DNA from 4 places in the Bacillus bruguierae genome. Region 1 is predicted to be linked to each of the others. Evidence: riboswitches for the same ligand, from Rfam matches in the RefSeq annotation. Region 1 holds a riboswitch; each other region holds the start of a gene.

The links. Region 1 has a riboswitch for thiamine pyrophosphate ahead of thiC (phosphomethylpyrimidine synthase ThiC). Riboswitches for the same ligand answer to the same signal wherever they lie in the genome.
Region 2: it holds a riboswitch for thiamine pyrophosphate, as region 1 does, so the genes downstream of both, tenA (thiaminase II) here and thiC (phosphomethylpyrimidine synthase ThiC) in region 1, are expected to answer to the same signal.
Region 3: it holds a riboswitch for thiamine pyrophosphate, as region 1 does, so the genes downstream of both, thiT (energy-coupled thiamine transporter ThiT) here and thiC (phosphomethylpyrimidine synthase ThiC) in region 1, are expected to answer to the same signal.
Region 4: it holds a riboswitch for thiamine pyrophosphate, as region 1 does, so the genes downstream of both, WAZ07_RS13630 (MTH1187 family thiamine-binding protein) here and thiC (phosphomethylpyrimidine synthase ThiC) in region 1, are expected to answer to the same signal.

The regions. Positions count from the first base shown of each region.
Region 1 covers NZ_JBAWSX010000003.1:184,349-189,210, reverse strand. The annotation lists gene thiC (phosphomethylpyrimidine synthase ThiC) at 309-2,069, opposite strand; TPP riboswitch at 2,317-2,432, opposite strand; gene WAZ07_RS07575 (arsenic transporter) at 2,632-3,990, shown strand; gene WAZ07_RS07570 (DUF2642 domain-containing protein) at 4,088-4,783, shown strand; gene WAZ07_RS07565 (lactate permease LctP family transporter) at 4,842-4,862, opposite strand, start outside.
Region 2 covers NZ_JBAWSX010000027.1:5,002-9,863, reverse strand. The annotation lists gene thiO (glycine oxidase ThiO) at 1-1,001, opposite strand, end outside; gene tenI (thiazole tautomerase TenI) at 985-1,614, opposite strand; gene tenA (thiaminase II) at 1,670-2,365, opposite strand; TPP riboswitch at 2,451-2,551, opposite strand; TPP riboswitch at 2,611-2,719, opposite strand; gene WAZ07_RS25060 (SH3 domain-containing protein) at 3,318-4,478, shown strand; gene WAZ07_RS25055 (hypothetical protein) at 4,485-4,838, shown strand.
Region 3 covers NZ_JBAWSX010000012.1:84,829-89,690, forward strand. The annotation lists gene WAZ07_RS18510 (MFS transporter) at 1-308, opposite strand, end outside; gene WAZ07_RS18515 (RidA family protein) at 643-1,017, opposite strand; gene WAZ07_RS18520 (helix-turn-helix transcriptional regulator) at 1,414-2,085, shown strand; gene thiT (energy-coupled thiamine transporter ThiT) at 2,256-2,825, opposite strand; TPP riboswitch at 2,912-3,013, opposite strand; gene WAZ07_RS18530 (FeoA family protein) at 3,218-3,445, shown strand; gene feoB (ferrous iron transport protein B) at 3,442-4,862, shown strand, end outside.
Region 4 covers NZ_JBAWSX010000007.1:113,023-117,884, reverse strand. The annotation lists gene WAZ07_RS13635 (anaerobic C4-dicarboxylate transporter) at 1-802, opposite strand, end outside; cyclic di-GMP riboswitch class I at 1,228-1,314, shown strand; TPP riboswitch at 1,673-1,775, shown strand; gene WAZ07_RS13630 (MTH1187 family thiamine-binding protein) at 1,872-2,192, shown strand; gene WAZ07_RS13625 (ABC transporter permease) at 2,140-2,940, shown strand; gene WAZ07_RS13620 (ABC transporter substrate-binding protein) at 2,937-3,929, shown strand; gene WAZ07_RS13615 (ABC transporter ATP-binding protein) at 3,926-4,675, shown strand.

The DNA of each region.
Region 1 (4,862 bases):
AAAATCCCCCTGCTCTCGCTCAGCAGGGGGATGATTATCTATATTAGGTTAGGTACACGTGATCATAGATTGAAAAGGTGTTCAGAAAGGCACTTTCTACATAAATCTATTTAAAACCCTAGCACACAAAACAAAGCAGGCTCTCCACTTGCCTTCTACCTTTGTTTTATATCGCACGGGGCAGAATAAGGCACTGACCGCTTCTATGCATAGCCAGACGCTCTCGCCCACCCCTAAAAAAGGGATCTTTATGTCGGTTTTTCAATTTGCATTTATATACTTCAGGTTTTTCATTTCAGTCTTTCTACTCATCTATATAACTGACTACCTGCTTCTTTAAACTCTTCTGCTTTTTCTTTCATACCTTTCTCAATTGCTTCTGTTGTTTCTAAATCATTCTCCTTCGTATACTCACGAATATCATGCGAAATTCTCATACTGCAAAACTTTGGACCACACATAGAGCAGAAATGCGCTGTCTTTGCTCCTTCTGCTGGCAATGTTTCATCATGGTATTCCATTGCACGCTCAGGGTCTAATGATAAATTAAATTGATCACGCCAACGGAATTCAAAGCGCGCTTTTGAAAGAGCGTCATCGCGCTGATGTGCTGTTTTATGACCTTTTGCAAGGTCAGCAGCATGCGCGGCAATTTTATACGTAATAACACCTTCACGAACATCATCTTTGTTTGGCAGGCCAAGATGTTCTTTCGGTGTTACATAGCAAAGCATGGCTGTACCGAACCAGCCAATCATCGCTGCACCAATTGCCGAAGTAATATGATCATAACCAGGTGCAATGTCTGTCGTTAACGGTCCAAGCGTATAAAACGGTGCACCGTGACAAATGTCGAGTTCTTTATCCATATTCTCTTTAATTAAATGCATCGGTACATGTCCTGGCCCTTCAATCATCACCTGAACATCATGCTTCCAAGCAATTTTCGTAAGTTCCCCTAATGTTTCAAGCTCAGAAAATTGAGCTTCGTCGTTTGCATCCGCAATTGAACCAGGGCGCAATCCATCTCCTAAAGAGAAGGAAACATCATACTTCTTCATAATTTCACAAATTTCTTCAAAGTGTGTATATAAAAAGTTTTCTTGATGATGGTATAAACACCACTGCGCCATAATCGAACCGCCGCGTGATACAATTCCTGTTACACGCTTTGCTGTAAGCGGAATGTAACGAAGCAGTACACCAGCATGAATTGTAAAGTAGTCTACTCCTTGCTCTGCTTGTTCAATTAGCGTATCACGGTATACTTCCCACGTTAAATCTTCGGCAATTCCGTTTACCTTTTCAAGCGCTTGATAAATTGGCACTGTTCCAACTGGTACAGGAGCATTTCGTATAATCCATTCACGCGTCGTATGAATATTTTTCCCGGTAGAAAGGTCCATAATTGTATCAGCACCCCAGCGCGTTGCCCACGTCATCTTCTCAACTTCTTCAGCGATAGATGATGAAACAGCTGAGTTCCCAATATTCGCATTTACTTTCACATGGAAGTTACGGCCAATAATCATTGGTTCTGCTTCTGGGTGATTAATATTTGCTGGTAAAATAGCGCGGCCTTCAGCGATTTCCTTCCGCACAAACTCCGGCTCCATACCTTCGCGAATTGCTACATATTCCATCTCCGGTGTGATGATCCCTTTACGCGCATAATGCATTTGCGTAACATTTGCCCCGTCTTTTGCACGGAGTGGCTTCCGTCCCATTTGCGGGAATACAGGCGTATGTGTAGACGCTGCTTTCACCCCATCATCTTCCGGCTTCACTTCACGACCTTCATACTCCTCTACATCTCCTCGTTCCACAATCCATGAGCGGCGCGGCGCCTGCAATCCCTTTTCTAACTCCACTTTGTAATTCGGATCTGTATAAGGACCGCTCGTATCATATACACGAATAGCCGGGTTTGGCACACCATTTGTATCGCTTTGTGCAATCTCACGCATTGGTACTTTCATGCCTTCACGCGTACCTTCTACATATACTTTCTTGCTTCCTGGTAAACTTGACTTCAACTCAATTTGCTCAGCTGAAACAGATTGTTTCATCATTTTTTCCTCCCCTGTGTCTTCGCTTTTCTTTAGATCCAGTTTCGCCTCCTAACCCCTTCCGTCTAAGAACCTTCCGCACGAGAAAACAAAAAGCGCTTTCTGTGCGAAAGAACCTTAGCCGACGGGTCTAAACAGTCGGCTCCACCTTTCTTACGACAAGGACGAGAACTAGCGGCTAGCAATGCCCAAATAAAAAAGCCAGGCCCATAATAAAGAATAGGACCTGGCAACATAAGACATTGTTATGTAAAGCCGACAACTTCCCTCCGCTGGTACGAACCAGATCAGGTCCAAAGGGTTAAGAAGCTTCAACACGCTTCTCTCTCAGCCCAGCTCTCTTGGGCACCCCTAGTTTATCACTGATTAAATTTTTACTACGCTCCTATCATACATCATTGTCTAACAAATGCAAAGGTATTTACATTTTTTCTTTTTCACTCAAAAAATAGTTATTTCACTTAGTACAAGCCGAATCCACACTTCATACATATATAATATAAGTTGGTGTAGGACATACGTCTTGTACGGACATTTCGCTTTAAGAACGGGGGTGAAAGAGTTGCTAAACCTACAATCTACTATAACCATACTCACTTTTCTCGTAACTATGCTTATCATCTTTTCGCGACCAAAAGGAATGAATGAAGCGATTCCAGCAACAGTTGGAGCAATGATTGTCATTTTAAGCGGTGCCGTTTCTTTTACCGACTTAGGTGATATTAGCTCAAAAATTATTGACGCTGCCATAACAATTATGGCTACCATTGTCATGGCAATCGTACTAGAGAGTTTTGGCTTTTTTCACTGGTGTGCCGTTCAACTTGCGAAAAAAGCAAAAAACTCTGGTATTCGTCTGTTTTGGTATACAAATCTTCTATGCTTTCTCATGACATTATTCTTCAATAACGATGGTAGCATCTTAATTACAACTCCCATTTTACTGCTTTTGTTACACCATTTACGACTTACACATAATCAAAAAACACCTTACTTAGTAAGCGGTGCGCTCATTGCTACTGCCTCAAGTGTACCGATTGGCGTAAGCAATATTGTAAATTTAATCGCCTTAAAAATTGTTCATATGGATTTATACATGCATACAGCAATGATGTTTGTACCTGCCACTTTAGGTCTCCTCTTTATGGCGTCCCTATTATTCCTCACCTATCAGAAAAAATTACCAAAAACACTCCCGGTCTTACCGATACATTTAGATGAAAATTTCGTAAAAAAATCCTTTCATCCTTTGCAACCACGATCCGAGGTAGCTGAAAATCGGAAGCGAACACGATTTATGTTTAGAATTCTATTATTTGTTCTATGCGTTCGTATCAGCTTGTTTATCGCATCATACTTTCAATTTTCCATCGCCATCACAGCAGTCATTGGCTCTATTATTTTACTCGGTTGGAGATGGTACAAACTGCGCATCCCACCGATTGATATGATTAAAAAAACACCTTGGTATGTGTTAGTTTTCGCATTTTCTATGTACGTAATTGTATACGGACTTCATAACATCGGTTTAACTGAACTGCTCGTTACAAAACTTCATCCACTCATCACCAGTAGTTTATTTCATGCAAACTTTATTATGGGAGGCTTAATCTCTGTCCTCTCTAACATTTTTAATAACCATCCTGCCTTAATGATTGGTACAATCACTCTTACCGAAATGGGGCTAGATCCTATTACATTGAAAACGATTTATCTTGCAAATATCATCGGTAGTGACATGGGTTCACTACTACTGCCAATCGGTACATTAGCAACTTTAATGTGGATGTTTATTACAAGGAAAGGAAAAGTAAATATCACCTGGGGCACGTATATGAAAGCCACATTCCTCGTCATTCCGCCAACTGTCATTTTCACGCTATTTTGCTTATATTATTGGGTTACATTTATCCTGCATTAACGGGCAGTAAGACCCCCACTGACGGAAGTTTCACTTTATCTTCGCAGCTTAAAAGTTAGAAGAAAAAACGTATGTAATTACAAGAAGGGAGATTACTATGCTTCATTTACAAAAATATATCAATCAACCCGTGCAAGTAACGCTGTCTGGAAACCTTCCATTTGAAGGAATTATGATTGATAAAGGATCAGATATTATTGTATTGTACGATGGAGAAAAATACATGTATATCTCTAGTTTACACATTCAACACTTAACTCCGATAATTGACTCATTACAATTTGATAATCTGACAATTCCAGAATCTCTATTACCACAAGATATGATATCAACTGAATCCGCCATTTCGCTTCGAAAAACATTGCAAGTAGCAAAAGGACAATTTATTGAACTTGCATTATCATATGAACATTTCTTACATGGGTATGTCACTCATATTATGAATGACTATTTTGTCTTCCTCTCACCTGTCTATCAAACGTTATACATCCCATTTCATCACGTAAAATATCTTATTCCGTATAAAGAAGCAGAAACGCCTTATGGCTTAGAAAGAGAGAAACTATCGCCAGCACCCTCCAAACTTACGCTTGCTCGTACGTTTTCTGAGCAAATAAAAAAACTAAAACAACAAATTATCTTACTCGATTTAGGTGCAACAAATTATAAGATCGGAAAGTTAGTTGAAGTGACCGACAATCAAATTGAACTTATTACAGCACGTAACCAGCATTTTCATTTTAATTTACACCATATTAAAGCAATCCATTTTCCGTATCAAAATCATAAATAATAAAAGGGCTGACTCAAAAGAGGAAATTCTCCCCCTTTTAAGTCAGCTCCTTTACCTTTTAAGGTATCATCCAAGTTAA
Region 2 (4,862 bases), on a different contig from region 1:
TAATGGCCCGTACAAGCATATAAACCAGTAATGTCTGCATGTCTGCCGATATATGGCATACTATGATTCGATTGTGGACGTAATCCTGCCCATGCCCCGTCCCATTCTGCTTCCTTTAATGCTGGAAGAATCCGATACGCGCGCTCCAATATAGAAGTAATACTTTCTGGACGCACCGCCTTGTTATATGTATGAGATTTCATTGTTGCTCCAATGACATAGCGTCCACCGCGCTTCGGTGCGATATAAAATTGCTCTTGAAAAATAGGTACTTGTAATAATGGCTTACGGCTGCGCACTGCAACAACTTCACCTTTCACAGGATATGTTCCCCATTCACAATGAAAATATTTTAATAGTTTTGTACTCCACGAGCCTCCAGCAATTACTACATTTTCACATGCAATTGTGCCTTCTGTTGTATATAATCCTGTTACGCGATTATCTTTCATTTGAATATCAAATACTTCAGTTTCTTCATATATGTCCGTTCCAGATAGCGCAGCAGAGTGAGCGAATGCTTTCGTCAGCTCTGGGGCAATCACATGACCATCTTTTGGGTGGTAGACTGCTCCAATAATAGAAGTAGATAAATAGGGCTCTTTTTCCCGCAATTCTTCTCCTGAGATAAAATGAGACTCTTCTCCTGTTTGCTGCTGCCATTTCATAATATGAAGAAGCCGTATACTCTCTTCTTCATTTTGAGCGATGCGGTAAATTCCTTTTTCTTCATATCCAATATCAATTCCGGTTTTATCACGTAATAGACTTGCAAGTTTTGGAAACATCGCGCGGCTTTTCCTGCCTAACTCAAACAGCGGATCGTATTCATCCCATTCCGCCTGTACACCTAATAATCCGGCTGCTGCTTTAGAGGCTTCAGAAGCAATCTTTTGTTTTTCAATGATGGCAACTTTATAACCTCTTTCAGCAAGGAAATGTGCAACCGAACTTCCGATTACACCGCCGCCAACGATGGCAACATCATATATTTTTTTCATGATTTCTCGCCCACTTTCGTATCGTTTCCTTATATAACTTTGCCTGTTCATTCGGTTTTACGGCACTTAAAATTCCGGACATAATTGCAATGCCAGTAGCCCCAGTGCCGAGTACCTCTGCTGTATGATTAGGAGTAATCCCTCCAATAGCGGTAATTGGAATTGTTAAACGGTTTGCCATTTCCGTAATCCCTGCTAATCCTCTTGGCGGAACTCCCTTTTTGGAGTTTGTTTGAAACAAATGCCCATACAGAAGAGAATCTGCACCACTTTGAAAAGCAGATACAGCTTCTTCAAATGAATGCACGGAGTAACCAACATGTAAATAAGAAAATTTTTCTTTAACAAGCTTTACATCCACGCTGCGATGTCCAAGTTGGACACGTCTAATATTGAATAAAATTGCAATATCAATCCGATCATTGATGACAAGTTTAGAAGAAGGAAATCCCTTATATAAGAGCTTTTCCACACCTTCATATAACTCTTTCGTACTTTTCTCTCGCTCACGAATGTGCAAATAATCTATTTCACTTTCAATATCAGTTGCTATATGTGCTAACTCTTCAAATGACATACGACCATTTGATATAACGTGAAGCTCAGCTTTCATATCCATTCGCCTACTTTAAAATGTTTTCAAACAATTCGTTTGTCGAAAAGAAACGTTACGAAATTGTAGTATGTTCTTGCTCCTCAAAACCCCACATCTCCTTACGATATGCCATATCCCAAAATAAGTATTCAAACCGACTGGAATATAAGAAGATTTCTTCTAAACGATTTAGTTCTTCTTCTGTTTTCCCAATTGTAATTTCATTAAATAAATCAATTAACCATATACAAAGATCCCCATATTCTTCAGAGCTGTATCCTCGAATCCACTCGCCAAAAAATTCATGATCACGTGCTCCTGAAATAGCATTCAAACGCTTTCCAATCTCCCAATAACTCCACATACATGGAAGCAATGCTGCAATTAACTCAGCAAGTGTACCGTTTTGTGAGACGGACATCATATAGTTTGTATATGCTAGATTCATAGCAGACGGCTTTGCTAATTCCATGTCTTCAACAGAAATTCCTAAACGTTTTGCATATTGTTTATGAATCGTCATTTCCCCATTTAAAATGCCATCAATTTGTTTAGCAAACTTCGCCATCACTTTTGGATTTGTTGCTTTTACAACACCGATTGCATATAACTTTGCATAATCTAACAAATACAAATAATCTTGAACAATATAATGTTGAAATCTATCTTTCTCTAACGTTCCATCTCCCATACCTGTTACAAATGGATGATTATGACTTTTTTCCCAAACAGGTTGCACTTTTTCAAATAGTCTTTCACAAAATGTCATCTCAGTTTCCCCTTCCTGTATATATATTCCCAAATAAAAAACCACTTCTATATAAGAAGTGGCCACAGCAAACAAAAGAAAACCTCATTTGTTGTTTCCACTTCCCTACGCTAGCATCACCTAGATCAGGTCATAAGGGTTAAGGTTTTTACCTCTCTCAGCTTTTAAGCACCCCTAGTGGTGTTCTATAAAATTTTCAATAAAAAATCCCCGTTTCTATGCATAAAGAAACGGGGACGTTATTTATATCGTCCAAGTTGCTTCCCTACGCTAGCATCATCTAGATCAGGTTCAAGGGTCAAAGACTATAGGTCTTACTCTCAGCTAGCAACACTAGCTCCCCTAGCATTATATTCATTTAACATAGTCAGTATACCATCGCCATATCTCATCGGCAACTCTTTTCATTTATGAAGTGAAACTTCCGTCAGTGGGGGTTTTCTTCATCCCCCACCTATCTTCTTTGTTTCTCTCTGAATCTTGAGGTGGGGATCTTACTGCCCGTTAATGTGGGATAAAGTGAAACACTAATCGTTTAAACAAAATAAAACATTATAAAAACATATTGTAAGTTCAGAAAAAAACGAATTTCTTCTATCTATTTCCATAACAGCTATAAATCTGCTATCCTTTTATTATATAGCTTTATAATCTATATCCATTTAAATTTTCCGACATATAAGTCGCTACTATGCAGAATATAACATGACCGCTACTTGCTTTATCCTTTTGTCTTCTACCTTGCGTGTAGTAGGAAAAGGCCCTGACCGTTTCTATGCACGGCCAAATGCTCTCCCTAAAAAGAAAGGAGTGTTTATGTCAATTTTTTAACTTGTATATATAGAGAAAAAGCATTCATTTGTTTTTAATCAACGAATATATTACAAACTCAATATCTTTACATTATGATTTTAATCATAATAATTGATTACATAAGGAGGTCTATGAATATATGAATTTAAAAGTCGCAACAATAACAGCAACTACTGTAGCAGTTGCTTCTATGCTCCCCTCTATAGCAGAATCTAATATACATACCGTAACAGCAGAGCAAACATCAAAAACAAAAATTGGTTATGTAAAAACGAAAACATTACAAATGTACAATAGTCCTAATGGGACAGATTATGTTATTGACAGCATTACGCGTGGCACTCCCATTACAATTCTTGAAACAACAAATGAATGGTATAAAGTTCACGTTCACAATAAAACTGGCTATGTAAAAAAAGAAGCAATTTCTTTAACAAAACCACACGATAGTGGAAATCAATATATCGTAAATGCGGATGCAGTAAACGTTCGCTCTGAACCAAATACACAATCTGAAATTGTTACTGTATTACCAAATGGAAAATTTGTTACTGTTCAAGAAGAACAAGAGGGATGGTATAAAGTTATACAAAATGGAACAAGCGGCTATGTAAAGAAAGAATTTTTATCTAACGCCGATCAGCCATTAGTTAAAGGAATTACTGTGCAAGGTGGAAGTTCTTACTATGTTGCCACTCCGACATTAAAAGTACGTAGCGGAGCAGGAACAAATACAGCTATTATCGGTTCTTTAACCAATGGGACACAAATACAAGTCGTTGAAAATATGGGAACATGGTATAAAATTCGCTACGGATCAGGATATGGCTATGTCGCACAGCATTGTATAACACAAAGACAACAACAGCAGCAACCAAAACAGAAAGCTACACCATCTATTCCAGCTGTATTTAAATATCCTGCTCAAGGAAAAATCAGCTCGGAATTTGATATACGCTGGGGAGAAATGCACTATGGCGTAGATATTGCAGCAACAGGAAATGTTCCAATCCAAGCTGCAGCACCTGGAACTGTTGTTAAATCATATTATTCTACAAGCTATGGAAATGTTGTATTTGTTGCTCATCGTATAAACGGGAATTTATACACAACTGTATATGCTCACATGAAAAGTCGAGCTGTCAAAGCAGGAGATACAGTGGTAACAAGCCAATTGCTCGGTTATATGGGAAATACAGGACATTCGCATGGACAACACTTACATTTTGAATTACATAACGGGGAATGGAATTTTGAAAAAACAAATGCTGTAAATCCACTTCCTTTCTTAGTTAGGTAACGCATAATGGCACGTAATATTGCATTAATTATTGAGTGTTTCGCATTTTTCGGTTTAGTTTATTGCTTATTAATTTATAACACAAACATTGTATTTTTAAGCATTATTATTGCGTTTGTTGCTTGTGAAGTGATGATGGAAACATTCAAAATTCGACTAAAGCGACATATTTCACACATATATACCGCACTATTCATTATAAGTTCTTTATTAACAAGCATCATTTTTAATGGCTTACATGTCTCCGCAATGTTTCCAGTATTTTTTATGACTATTCTTCTGATAGTATCTCAGTATATATATGTTCCAAAACATCGTAAACAACAACAACATGAAGAAACATGGAAAGTGGGAAAATAATGCCACGATTCTTTGGGATTGATT
Region 3 (4,862 bases), on a different contig from region 1:
GTTAAAACGCCATAATAACCAGGAAATGTTGTTAAATACAACCCTGATATTCCAACACCAATTAAGCTGAACGGTATGATTTTCTTCTTGGAAAACCTGTCTACTATGTACATCGATGCGATATAACCAAATGCTTGGATAATTCCATAAACTGATAAGATTACACCTATTTGAGTATGAGATAAGTGAAAATATTCCATCATGGGAATATAAAAAGCATCTTTTAAAAACGGAAGTTTAAAAATTGTTCCTCCACCTAAAATCAGTACGACAAGTGCAAACCACTTATTTTTTTTTGGAGTATCCATCCTTTTCCCCCCCTCAGAGGTTAATTTTTTAAAAAGATAACGCTTTCATAAAACTTAAAGTTTGTCACTCCATCACTATAAAGATTAAGTATTTTAATCGTTTAATAATAAGGGAATGTTATCTGATTTTTCCTATTTAATTTTTCTGCATGAAAACTTTATAAAGTTGCAATCATTCTTTTCCTCTTCAGAGATTGATTTTTTATAAAAGATAGCGCTTTCATAAAGGTTGGAAATTTATCACTCCATTACTATAAAGATTAAGTATTTTAATCGTTTAATAGTAAGGGAATGTTATCTCATTTTTCCTATTCAATTTTTCAGTATGAAAACTTTATAAAGTTGCAATAACTTCGATCTCAACAAGTGCATCTTTTGGTAATCGTGCGATTTGAATGGCACTTCGAGCAGGGAAATTTTCTGTAAAGTAAGTAGTGTAAACTTCATTCATTTGTGCAAAATGATTCATATCTTTTAAAAATACGGTTGTTTTAACAACTTTACTTAAATCGCTGCCTGCTTCTTCTAGGATGGCTTTTACATTCTCTAATGATAGTGTTGTTTGCTCTTTAATTGTTTCAGGCATTTCTCCAGTTTTAGGGTCAATCGGCAGTTGTCCAGAAGTAAAGATAAAATTACCAGCTTTCATCGCTTGTGAATAAGGACCGATTGCACCAGGTGCATGTTGAGTAGAAATAACCGCATTCATCTAAAAAACCCCCTGTGATAATAATTTTTTTTTATTATAATAATTTTTTAACACAAGTTTATTTTAACGTGGTCTTTTTCTTATTTCAATACATATTTTAAAAAAAGTTAAAAAATAATAAAAAATTATCATTGATATAATAATTTTTTATTGATAAATTTGTACTATAGACAGGAAAAATAAAGAAAAATTGGGAATAATTCATCTTGTTATCTTCAAGGAAGGATTGTGTAGTAATATAGTAATGGTTAAAGTTTTTAAGCCAGCTTTCTTTATGTCTTTTTAATAGATATAGGAGGTTATGTTTTTTGTGTTGTATACTATAAAAGGAAGAAAGCAAAGTGTTGATACGAAATTTTATACTTTCTTCTTATCTTAAAAAGAGGTGCGATATCAATGGGAAATAAAGAAAAGTTAAAGCGGTATATTCCTCTTGTTCATTTCATTGCAGAAGTAATTGGAGAAAATTGTGAAGTTGTTTTGCATGATGTTACGAATCCAGACGAATCTATAATAGAAGCTGTGAACGGACACCTTAGTGGAAGAAAAGTTGGTGGCCATTTAACAGATTTAGCTTTAAAGTTTATACAAGAAAAGAAATATATAGATAGACATTTTATTTCCAATTACAAAGGAAACTCAAAAAATAATCAAACGTTTCGTTCGTCAAGTTATTTTATTAAAGATGAAAACGACAGCATAATTGGAATGCTGTGTGTAAACATTGATATTAGTAATATGATAAAAGCAAGAGACTGGTTAGACGGTATAATTATGAGTAATACTAGCATGAATGAAGAGGAAGAGAAGGTTCATCCTAATCTTGAATTAGACCTTTCTGAGAACTTAGAAGAAAATCTGGATAGTCTTCTTTCATCACTTATTACAGGAGTTTTATTAGAATGCAAAGTTCCGCCTGAGAGAATGTCTCCTGATGAAAAAATGGAAGTGATAAAAAAACTTAATGATAAAGGGGTATTTTTACTTAAAGGCGGCGTAAGTGAAGTAGCTAAGCATTTAAAAGCATCAGAAGCAACTATCTATCGGTATTTAAACAAGGTAAAGTAAATGTGCCATTTACTTTACCTTGTTTTGTCCTATTAAGCGATCTAACTTAAAAAGGCTAAAATCAGCAGGGCTTATTATGCAAATTTATACCTCTTATTTAATTAGGGTTTTATAAAATACAATAACATTATAAGGTAAATCGATAGTTTGTATTGCTCTTTTTTCTAGGCTTAAGCGCGTTTCGTAAATAAGCGCGGTGCTGTTGTAAATAAAGCGACAAGTAAAGCCGCACATAATGCGAAAGAACCAATCATTGTAATACCGTTAAAGATAAAGGAATATAAAACAGCCGATTGTCCTTTTGGTGCATATTGTCCAAAGAAAATAAAGCCGGCAATGAAGTGCCAAAAATAACGAGCTAGGCTGCCAATAAACGCAGCGATAATGACATACATGATTGCTTTTGCTTTTTGTTTATTGACAATTGCTTGTTGAATTGGTGCATGAAATAAGCCGGCAAAACCAATAAAAGCAAAGGCGACGAAGTACTCAATAAACGCTTGCACCGGCGTAAAAATAGATGCATCCGCTGCGACAATTTGTAATAATCCCCAAACGAGACCACTTAAGAAACTTGCTTTAAATCCCCAACGGTAAGCAATAATAAAAATTGGAATCATAGCAAATGAGATAGAACCGCCTGTTGGAAGTTTAATAGAGAGCGGCAAAATGTCGATGACTAATGCAAATGCTGCGAGAATCGCTGCCTCTATCATTGCTTGTAAATTTGTGTTACGCATGTGAAAATCCCCCTACATCCAAGTTACAAAAGAAGAATCATGATCATAGGGGGATGAAGATATACAAATTGTAAAACACTACTTATGTATATACGTCTGCACAATTCCTACGTTAGCATTAACTAACAGGTTCAAAGGGTCGGAACAAAATGTTCCCTCTCAGCAACGCGGCTCCCCCTGTGACAACGAGATTCTTAGATTGTTAGTTTCATTGTAATGAAGTTAGAAAAGAATGGCAAACAAATTGTACATAACTTTGTTTCGTAACATAAAAACGCTGGAATTGTACGAAAATAGTAATAAATTCACATAGAATTGTATAGTCTTTACCAAAAAAAACATGATATAATTTTTTTGATAATAATTATCGTTATCTTTTGGGGGAATAATTTATGAACTTAGTTGATATGAGTATAGATGAAAAAGTACGTGTAAAAGATTTACAATCTCTTGATACATTATTAAAACGCCGCTTGGCTTCATTTGGATTTTCTGAAGGGTGTGAGCTTTGTGTAAAACAAAAGGCAATGTTTAATGGTCCGTGTACATTAGAATGTCGTGGGCAATTAATTTCTATTCGTCATTGTGATGCGAAAATGATAAAGGTGGAATTAGCGTGAACAAGGTTGCTTTACTAGGAAATCCGAATACGGGAAAAACATCATTGTTTAATGCGCTTACCGGTTCTTATGAATATGTTGGAAACTGGAGCGGAGTAACGGTAGAAAAAAAGGTTGGTAAGTTAAAAGGTAAGCAAGGAATGTTAATAGACTTACCAGGTATATACGATTTAAATCCTGTATCCCGTGATGAAGGGGTTGTTACGCAATTTTTATTAACAGAAGAATTTCACCATATGTTAAATATTGTAGACTCCTCTCAATTTGAACGTAATATGCATTTAACATTGCAATTATTAGAGTTTGGAAAACCACTTTCTATCGGTTTAAATATGATTGATGTGGCAAAACAACGCGGGATTACGATTGATGTCAAGAAGTTAGCTGAAATATTAGGTGTAACAGTTATTCCTGTTATAGCAAGAAGTGGGAAAGGTTGCGAGGAATTATTAGCTACTCTTCATGAAAGCGATAAGGCGGAGCAGAAACCGTTTATTCTTTCATACGGTAAAGCGGTAGAGACAGGAATCCAGCGAGTTATGGATAAATTGCAGCAGGAAAATGATGAGCATGCAAGGTGGCTTGCGCTGCAATTTTTAGGAAATAACGAAGTGGTAGAGAAAGAACTCGCCAAGTCGCATGTATATAATGAACTTGTAGCAATTCGCTCTGCATTAGAAGCAGAATTAGATGTTACGCTAGAGCAGCACATATACGGAGTACGTGCAGCGTATATTGAAAAGCTGAAAACAAGTGTGATTCGTCAAGAAAAAGAAGGAAGCATTCCTTTTTCGGAAAGAATTGATAAATTAATTACGCATAAAATTTTGGGACTTCCGATCTTTTTAGGAATCATGTTTTTAATTTTTCAGGTTACGTTTTCGTGGATTGGAACACCTTTATCTGATCAATTTGATGCATTTGTCGGCGGTCCATTTACGGATTGGGTAACAGCAGGACTTACGAATATTGGTGCGTCTGATTTCATTCGAGCACTCATTACAGATGGAATCATTGCAGGTGTTGGTGCGGTATTAGTATTCGTTCCGCAAATTTTCGCATTGTTCTTCTTCATTTCATTGCTAGAAGATTCCGGATATATGGCGCGTATTGCCGTTGTAATGGATCGTATTATGGAGTTTTTTGGACTAAACGGAAAAGCGTTTATTCCTATGATTATCGGTTTTGGCTGTAATGTACCAGGCGTTATGGCAGCGAGAACGATTGAACAGGAAAAAGAGAGGCTGCTTACGATTTTAGTGACACCGTTTATGTCATGTTCAGCCCGTTTACCTGTATATGCATTATTTGCAGGGGTCTTTTTCCCACATAGTCAAGCGATTGTTGTATTTTCTTTATATCTTATTGGTATTATCCTTGCATTACTTGTTACAAAAATTATGTCTGTTACAGTTTT
Region 4 (4,862 bases), on a different contig from region 1:
TTTCAATGGTGTTTGGCATAGAAAGACGTACAAGTTTTCCGTCTATCATCCAACTAGGACGTAACGCTTCAAAAGACCCAAGAAGAACAACTAGAACCGTTGCAAGTAAAAAGAGGATAACAGACAGTTTTGCACCTTTCGGGACAGTAAACTCTTTCTTTTCTTCTAGTTTTGGAATCATGCCTTCTTGTAATCGTTTTAAGTATTCTTCATCTTCGTTTAGCTCTTTCCCCATTTTGCTTACGACGAAAGCAGCTAACATACAAGCGATAAAGGTAGATGGAATACTAATTTTTAAAATATCTAATAATGTAATCTTATAGTCAGCAAGCATAGCGAGAAGTGCAACGGTTGCTGCTGAAATTGGACTTGCCGTAATCGCTTGCTGCGATGCAATAACAGCAATTGACATTGGACGCTCTGGTCGAATTCCTGATTCACGCGATACTTCAGCAATGACAGGAAGAACTGAATAGGCAACGTGTCCTGTTCCTGCACAAAGCGTAAATAAATAAGTGACGATTGGGGCGAAGAACGTAATACGTTTCGGGTTTTTGCGGAGCGCTTTTTCTGCAATATGAACAAGATAGTCCATCCCCCCAGCAGCCTGCAAGGCTCCAGCGGCTGTAATAACTGCTAAAATCATAAGCATAACATCGATTGGGGGAGAGGTTGGTTGTAAGTGGAAGAAGAAGACAAAGATTGTCATCCCAACGCCTCCCATTACGCCAAGGCCAACACCTCCAAGGCGTGCGCCGATGAAAATACAGAGTAATAAGATGATAAACTGTAGCCAGAACATAGTATAGCACCTCCGAGATAATAATTAATTGTTATTATCAAATAATTTAACTTGTTTAATGATTCGAAAGTAGAGTGATATATATACAAGTTAAGAACCCGACATAAAAAAACTTTCTTTTTAGGAGGGAACGAGAGCATCTAACCGCGCATAGAAACCAAGTAGCAATCATATTGTATTCTGCATAGCAGCGACTTCTATGTCGAAAAATTAAAATGGATATATATAATAAATCTCTAAAAATCGCTTTTTTTTCATTATATAACACATCAAAAACATGATTTACTCTAGTTGTTAAAATTATGTTACAAAAGGGTTATTTTGGAATATTATATTTATATGTACGGATAAATGGTTAATTTGATTTGGAGGTTGTAATCTGTGGACAGAGAATTGTGTAATTTTCATAAAACTCTCATATCGTTCATCGAGAAAGACAAACTTATGGAAACATAAGGACACAAAGCTGTAGGGGCTAAGGACGAATGAGACTAGGCTAGCCAGTTACCGGACTGATAGGATTGGTTAGGCCAATGTTTTTTATGACATTGATCTCTTTTTTATGTGTAAAGATAATAATAGTAAGAATACTACTACTAGCAACAAATGGGATAGTAGTGTGATGCTGATCAATTGCAAGAGCTAGTGTAATCATCATAACTGGAAGTCCAGCTGAGAAGTAATAACTGAATAGATACTTCTTTTCATGCAAAATTAAGAGATATTAACATATCCATCTACATACAAATTCCACCTCTCTACATCAATTGTTGAGTACAAAATGCATGAAGAGTAACTTGAGGATAGTATTTTTGAGAAGAAAAAATAAATTTGTTTGTTCATAAAAATAATCCGTGCTACAATGAAGACGAATTGAAACAGGGGAGCCGGTATGGCTGAGAGGATGTAACAAGACATCGACCCTTAACCTGATCTGGATAATGCCAGCGTAGGGAGTTGTATCAAGAATCGTAGCAATTGTTATTCTATGATAACTTGTATATAAGGCTTTCCTGCTTTTGGCAGGAAAGCCTTTTCTTTTTATACGAAATTTAAGGAGGAATTTATTGTGTCACAGCAAGTTACAGTTTCATTTTCAGTTGTACCACAAGCGAAGCATAAAGATGTATATGCAGTTGTAGATAAAGCGATTGAAGTTGTTCAGAAATCTGGAGTACGCTATGAGGTTGGGGCAATGGAAACGACGATGGAAGGAGAATTAGACGAGCTTCTTGCCATTATTAAACGTGCGCAGCAAGCTTGCATAGATGATGGAGCAGAAGAAGTAATTACTTCTATTAAAATCCACTATCGTCCAAGTACAGGCGTAACGATTGATGAAAAAGTGTGGAAGTATCGTGAAGAATATGAAAAAACAGAAGCGATCTAACATAGCGATTACAACAATATGGCTGTTCCTTCTCATCGCAATATGGGAAGGAGCTGTTTCCATATTCCATATTGAACCGTGGATTTTGCCAAAGCCTTCTGCAATTGTACATGAACTTATCGAAATGAAAGATTTGTTACTTCCAAATACGATGCAGACTTTGCAAGAAGTGTTCATAGGATTATTTTTTGCAATTATACTTGGAACGAGCATTGCAATTATTATGGATGTGATTCCGTTATTCCGTGTGTTAATGAATCCGTTACTAGTGATTTCACAAACAGTTCCGATTGTTGTACTAGCACCTTTATTTATCATTTGGTTTGGCTACGGAATGCTGCCAAAAGTAATGGTTGTGATTCTCATATGCTTCTTTCCGATTACACTTAGTATTTTAGAAGGCTTTCAAACGGTAGACAAAGCGATGTTAAAGCTGCTGCAAACAATGCGGGCAAGCAAGTGGCAAGTCTATCAAAAAGTGAAGTTTCCAGCAGTACTGCCATATTTTTTTTCAGGATTAAAAATTGCCGTTACATATAGCGTAATGGGGGCTATTATTGGAGAATGGCTTGGGGCAAGTGAAGGTTTAGGCGTTATGCTGACAAGAGCGACGAAATCTTTTTTAACAGCTCGTGTGTTTGGAATCGCTGCTGTTATTGCCTGTGTGACACTACTCTTGTATTTTATTGTTGAATTTATGGCAAGACTAACAGCACCGTGGGTTTACAGAAAGGATGGAGAGAAATGAAAAAAGGGTTAAAAGCGTTATTAGCAGCTTCTTTATTATTTACATTTGCAGGCTGCTCAGCAGGGAAGAAAGAAGAGAGTAAAGAGAAGAAAGTAACCGTAGTATTGGATTGGTTTCCAAATACAAACCATACTGGCTTATATGTAGCAAAGACGAAAGATTACTATAAAAAACAAGGGTTAGATGTAGAGATTATTCAGCCAGGTGAAAATACGTCTGCTGAACAAATGGTTGCATCAGGAAAAGCTGATTTTGGTGTAAGTTATCAAGAGAACGTAACAACAGCAAGGGTTGAAGATATTCCAGTTGTATCAATTGGTGCGGTTATTCAACATAATACATCTGCATTTGCATCTTTAAAAAAGGATAACATCACATCTCCAAAAGCATTTGAAGGAAAACGATATGGCGGTTGGGGAGCACCGGCTGAAGAAGCTACTTTAAAAACAATTATGGATAAGCATCAAGCAGACTATAATAAAGTGCAAAAGGTTGTACTTGGACAAACAGATTTCTTTAAATCTATTGGCCGTGATGCTGATTTTGAGTGGATTTATTATGGCTGGGATGGTATTGAAGCGAAGAGAAAAGGCATTGAGCTAAACACGATTATGCTAAAAGATTTAGATCCAGCGTTAGATTATTATAGCCCTGTTATTATTACTAGTGAAAAACATGCAAAACAAGATAAAGATTTTGTGAAGAAGTTTATGAAAGCAACAACAGATGGCTATAACTTTGCAATTAAGGAGCCGCAAGCATCAGCGGATATTTTAATTAAAAATGTACCGGACATTAATAAAGAGTTAGTACAAGAAAGTCAAAAATGGTTAAGCACGAAATACCAAGATGATGCGAAAGCGTGGGGAGTACAGAAGGAAGAGGTATGGACGAATTATATGAATTTCTTATATGACAATAAGGTCATTAAAAAGAAAATTGATGTGAAAGCGGCCTTTACGAACGAATTCCTTCCGAGCGAAAAATGAACGGACTACAAGTAAAAGACGTTAAAAAAACATTTGATGGGAAAACAGTACTAGAGCATATGAACGTCTTGGTTCAAGAGGGTGAATTTGTCTCTTTCGTTGGACCAAGTGGTTGCGGAAAAAGTACGTTATTAAACATTGTTGCTGGGATTGAACAAGCAAATGATGGAGATGTGCTTTACGAAAACGAATCTGTTATGAATCGTAATATTGTTAGCTACATGCCGCAGCAAGATCTTCTGCTTCCATGGCGGTCTGCTCTTCATAATATTGTATTACCTTTAGAAATTGAAGGGCAATCCAAAAGAAAACGATTAGAAATTGGGATGGAAGCGCTAAGGCAATTTGGACTTGATGAATATGCAGACCATTACCCAGATGCTTTATCAGGTGGAATGCGGCAGCGTGTTAGCTTTTTACGTACGTATTTATGTGATAAACCGATTATGCTGCTTGATGAACCCTTTGGAAAATTAGATGCATTTACAAAAATGGAAGTGCATAGCTGGTTACTAGAATCATGGCAAAAAGGGAAACAAACAATCATTATGGTTACGCATGACTTAGACGAAGCGATTTTGTTATCAGATCGTGTCTTCATTATGTCACAGCAACCATCAACAATTGTTGGAGAAGTGAAAGTGAACTTACCGCGCCCTAGAACGATGGACATGTTAACGTCAGAAGAATTAAAAGAAGATAAAACAGAGATATTAAAAATATTGGCTCCTTATATGAGGAAATAAAGTATGGCCTCTTAACAGTTATTATTACAATTACTGTTAAGGGGTTTTTATTATATAAATTTATTTTGATATTTTGACATATAAGTCGCTGCTGTGCAAAACATGATCCGCATGTACTTTCTCCTTTTGTTTTAAACCTCGCATGTGGCAGAAAAAGGCCCTGACCGCTTCTATGCATGGCCAGATG